2 regions of the Pseudoalteromonas sp. CH_XMU1449-3 genome follow, and region 1 is predicted to be linked to the other one. Evidence: predicted binding sites of a transcription regulator. Region 1 holds the regulator's gene; the other holds the start of a gene.
The links. Region 1 encodes FliA, which starts transcription of late flagellar genes. Its sites were predicted from a motif close to CTAAAGNTNNNNNNNNNNNNGCCGATA; they were not measured.
Positions count from the first base shown of each region.

Region 2: pomA (flagellar motor protein PomA) is a predicted target of FliA. The motif match lies at 1,411-1,437, and genes of this name have one in related genera.

Region 1 is NZ_JAYMDY010000002.1:276,765-279,172, forward strand. Features, by position in the region: gene WA256_RS03785 (protein phosphatase CheZ) at 1-213, opposite strand, end outside; gene cheY (chemotaxis response regulator CheY) at 231-614, opposite strand; gene WA256_RS03795 (RNA polymerase sigma factor FliA) at 655-1,365, opposite strand; gene WA256_RS03800 (MinD/ParA family ATP-binding protein) at 1,392-2,252, opposite strand; gene flhF (flagellar biosynthesis protein FlhF) at 2,245-2,408, opposite strand, start outside.
Region 2 is NZ_JAYMDY010000018.1:69,326-71,733, reverse strand. Features, by position in the region: gene WA256_RS17890 (flagellar motor protein MotB) at 1-576, opposite strand, end outside; gene pomA (flagellar motor protein PomA) at 580-1,347, opposite strand; gene xseB (exodeoxyribonuclease VII small subunit) at 1,620-1,862, shown strand; gene ispA ((2E,6E)-farnesyl diphosphate synthase) at 1,867-2,408, shown strand, end outside.

The DNA of each region.
Region 1 (2,408 bases):
TAAATCAGTGAGACGAGTATCTAGGTCAAAGTTTTTTAACGCTTCATGAAGCTGACGCGTCAATTTGCCGACTTCAGCAAACAACTCTGATTGTTCTTTTGATGCAGCGTCAAGAATGAGCTTATCTGCTTTTTCTTGTTCACCATTTTCAAGATACTCAACAAGTTGACGAGCTTGCTCTAAACTTATTTGAGGCGCAGCAAGTGCTGACATAAGCCTCTCCCCTTAGATTAACCTAAACGTTCAAACACTTTTTCCAATTTGGTTTTAAGTGTCGCAGCAGTGAATGGTTTAACGATATAGCCATTAACACCTGCTTGAGCAGCAGCAACAATTTGTTCTTTTTTCGCTTCAGCTGTCACCATTAATACAGGAATATGCTTAAGGCTATCATCAGCACGAATTGCACGTAACAAATCAATACCTTGCATACCAGGCATGTTCCAATCCGTTACAACAAAATCAAACTCTTGATTTTGTAGCATTGGCAATGCTGTTGAACCGTCGTCAGCTTCCTGCACATTGGTAAAACCTAAATCCCTTAATAGATTTTTAATGATACGTCTCATTGTAGAAAAATCATCAACAACAAGAATTTTCATGTTTTTATCCAAAACATCCTCCGGTGAGGTTTGAACCTTTATTTACTTACTACTAATTAATCCAGTCATTGATTTTTGCTTTGAGCTTAATCATCGCCTGACCATGTATTTGACTCACACGCGACTCGCTAACATCGAGTATGTGTCCTATTTCTTTTAAGTTCATTTCGTCGTTGTAGTACAAAGACAAAACGAGAGCATCTCTTTCTGGTAACGATTGGATAGCCGTTAATAGAGACTGGTTAAACCGCTCATTTTTAACGTTATTAAACGGTTTGTCTAGTCCTAAATCCTGACCTACTGGTGTGATGACGTCTTCATCTACACCTAAATCTTCAATACCTAATACTTTACTCGAATTTACATCATGTAGAATATGATGGTACTCATCTAGCGTAATATCAAGTTTTTCAGCGACTTCAGTATCTTTGGGCTCACGATTTAAAGTGCTTTCTAATTCGGAAATGGTTTCAGCCACAAGGCGGGCATTTCGGTGAACTGAGCGTGGCGCCCAGTCACCTCTACGAATTTCGTCTAACATCGCACCACGAATACGAATTCCAGCGAAGGTTTCGAAACTAGCACCTTTGCTAGCATCAAAGTTTTTTGACGCTTCAATTAGGCCTATCATGCCTGATTGAATTAAATCATCGAGTTGTACACTGGCAGGTAAACGAGCAATTAGATGGCACGCCACTTTTTTGACTAAAGAGGCATGTTTTTCAACAATCGCATTTAAGTTCTGTGCTGATTGATATCCCATCGCTTTATTCACCGATGTTGTCATAGTTAGCCGTTTACTAGTTTTTCAATAAAAAATTCTAAATGGCCAGACGGTTGATTAGGGATCGGCCACTTAACTGCTTTTGTTGCTAATGTTTTAAACGCCACCGCTGCTGGTGAGTTCGGGAATAATTCAACAATCACCTTTTGACGTCGCGTAGATTTACGCATGTTCTCGTCATAAGGAATGGTTGCTACCAACTCCATTGAAACATCTAAAAAACGATCCGTTACTTTTGAAAGTTTAGCAAATAATTCTTGCCCTTCACGCAAACTGCGCACCATATTGGCAACAATTTTAAATTTATATACGCCATGCTCACGGCTAAGCACTTTAATAAGTGCGTAAGCATCAGTAATTGAGGTAGGTTCATCACACACAACCACAACAACGTCTTGGGCTGCACGAGAAAAGCTTAATACCATGTCAGAAATACCTGCGGCGGTATCGACAATTAAAATATCAAACTCGGTATTTAACTCGCTAAAAGCGCGAATAAGGCCTGCATGCTCAGATGGCGTTAATTCAACCATGCTTTGTGAACCAGACGTTGCTGGTACAATTTTGATGCCCGCAGGGCCTTCAACAAGAATTTCGTCAAGCTCACACTCGCCTGACAAAACATGAGATAAATTACGTTCAACACGAAGGCCAAGCATTACGTCACAGTTTGCCAAACCTAAATCGGCATCTAATACTAATACACGATTTCCTTGCTGACCTAATGCGATTGCGGTATTGAGTGAAACGTTGGTTTTACCCACTCCACCTTTACCGCCAGTAACAGCGATAACTTTAACGCCACTATTATTATTTTGATTCATTTTGCGCAGGCCGCTTGCTTGATCTAATACTGTGTTAATCATACATCCCTACTGTGTTCGACGCTACTGCTTGACGTCTTGAATGTTGTGCTTTTGCTCGTTTTAAATACAATTGTTCAGCTTTTTTCACTAGTTTTTCAGCATTCGCTACGCGAATATCCTCAGGAACGCGCTGACCGTTAGTAAGATACCCTATTG
Region 2 (2,408 bases), on a different contig from region 1:
ACTACCTGATGGAAATGAGCCATTCTCACGAATACGAATAATAATTTGCTGGCCTAATGACTCAAGCTCAATTGCACCATCCATAATTTGCTGTTCTAATTGCTGGGCAATTTTCTTCACAAGTTCATTTGTTTGTTCTTGATCAGCTGCTGAAATTGACTGCTCCAACGCTTGTTGCTGAGCCGTACTTTGCGATTCACCACCACGTTTATTACCGCGCTGTTCTTGACGACCACCGGCAGAGCTTTCGTCGCCAGCCTGAAACTCAAGCATTTGTTGCGTCATTTCTACAGTTTGTTGTTGAATCGTTTCAATAGGAGTGGGTTCAGGTTTACCCGGAGTGAACTCCATGGCAATGACCGAGGTTCCTTTTGGAATATCTTTTACTTCAATTTTATTTTGTACACCGAAAGCAAACTTCATGGAGCCGGCAATTTGCTTAAACTTCAGTACGTCCATTTCTGAGAAGGCAAGCAAGAGTACAAAGAAGCACATTAATAATGACATTAAATCTGCGAAGGTTCCCATCCAGGCGGGTAAACCTGGAGGTGGACATTTGCACTCTTGATCTGACATACCCTACTCCTCGGTATCAACTTTACGTTTTGATTCAGCTAAGTAGTTTTTCAAGATACCTTCAATTACTTTCGGGTTTTGACCATCTTGAATACCCAGTACCGCGTCGAGAATTAAGCGTTGATTAAGTGCTTCCTCGTCTTTACGTAGCTCTAATTTTACCTGAATTGGAATAGCAACAACGTTTGCTAAGAACGCACCATAGAGAGTTGTTAAAAGCGCAACCGCCATTGCAGGGCCGATTGCTTTTGGGTCATCCATGTTTGATAACATAGCAACCAGACCGATTAGCGTACCGATCATCCCCATCGCAGGAGCGATATCGGCAAGTGATTTGAATAACCCAGCCCCTAGCTCATGACGGTTAGCTGTAAGAGAAATATCTTTTTGTAGTGTGGCACGAACAACATCAGCATCATGACCATCCACTAACATATCGACCCCTTTGCGCATAAAACCGTTGGGGATTTCGGCTTCTTCTAATGCTAAGAAACCACCTTTACGTGCTGAATCAGCTAATTCTACTGCTTTTTCAATTAATTCTTCTGGAGATTCGATTTTGAACATAAAGGCTTTTGCAGCGACTTTACCTATGCCCAAAAATTGCCCCATAGTGAAATTCGATAATACGATAAAAATCGAACCACCAAATACAATGACCACCGAAGGCGTGTTGTAAAACATTGCAACTTGGCCGTCACTACTTAACACCATCGACATAGCAATTAAGCCTATGGCACCAAGAATACCTATTATGGTTGCTAAATCCACATACCCCTCCAGAGGAACAATTACACGACACCCTCAGGTATCAAATTTTTATTATTAACTGCTTATCGGCAAGCAGTTGAAATACTTAAATCATTAAATGAATTAATTTTATTTTAATGTAAGTTTTTTAAGCTACAAGTTTAAGCTGTATCTAAAACCGTAAAAATAGCATATTGAAAATGGATTATGCGTAAAAAAACACATCATTCTTTGACCTAGTTTAGCATTCCCCCTAAAATTGGCCTCACTTTCTAACAGCTATCGAGGCCACAATGGCAACAAAGAAACCAGAAAACTTAAGCTTTGAAGAAGCGCTGGATGAATTATCTCAAATTGTTGCACAAATGGAGCAAGGTGAATTGTCACTAGAACAATCGCTAAAACAATTTGAACGCGGCATTGCACTGGCGAATGCTTCGTCTGGTAAGTTACAACAAGCCGAACAAAAGGTTGCCATTTTAATGGGTAACGATAGCCAAGCTCCTCTTAGCAATTTTGATTCAAACTTGGACTAATTAAGTGCAATTAAAAGAACAACTACAACGCGCTCGTGAAGACGTTGAGGCACATTTAAATCGCTATTTCGAACTACCACTTAATACCGAAAAAACCATCAAAGAAGCCACCCATTACGGTGTTTTAAATGGTGGTAAGCGCTTACGTCCTTATCTTGTATACGCAACGGGTCGAATGATGGGCGCAGACAAGACCGATCTTGATATTCTTGCTGCCGCTATTGAGTGTATTCATAGCTACTCTTTAGTCCATGATGACTTACCAGCCATGGATGATGATGACTTAAGACGTGGCCGCCCTACTTGTCATATTGTTTATGGCGAAGCGCAAGCCATACTCGCGGGCGATGCATTACAAACGCTGGCATTTGATTTAATTGCCAACCATCAATTTGCCGTTCCTGCGAGCCAGCAAGTAAAAATGATTGCCTCATTAAGCAAAGCCTCAGGTATTGAAGGTATGGTAGGTGGGCAAGCACTGGATATTGAAGCGACCGATAAAGAAATTACCGTTGCGCAGTTAGAGCGCATTCATCAGCTAAAAAC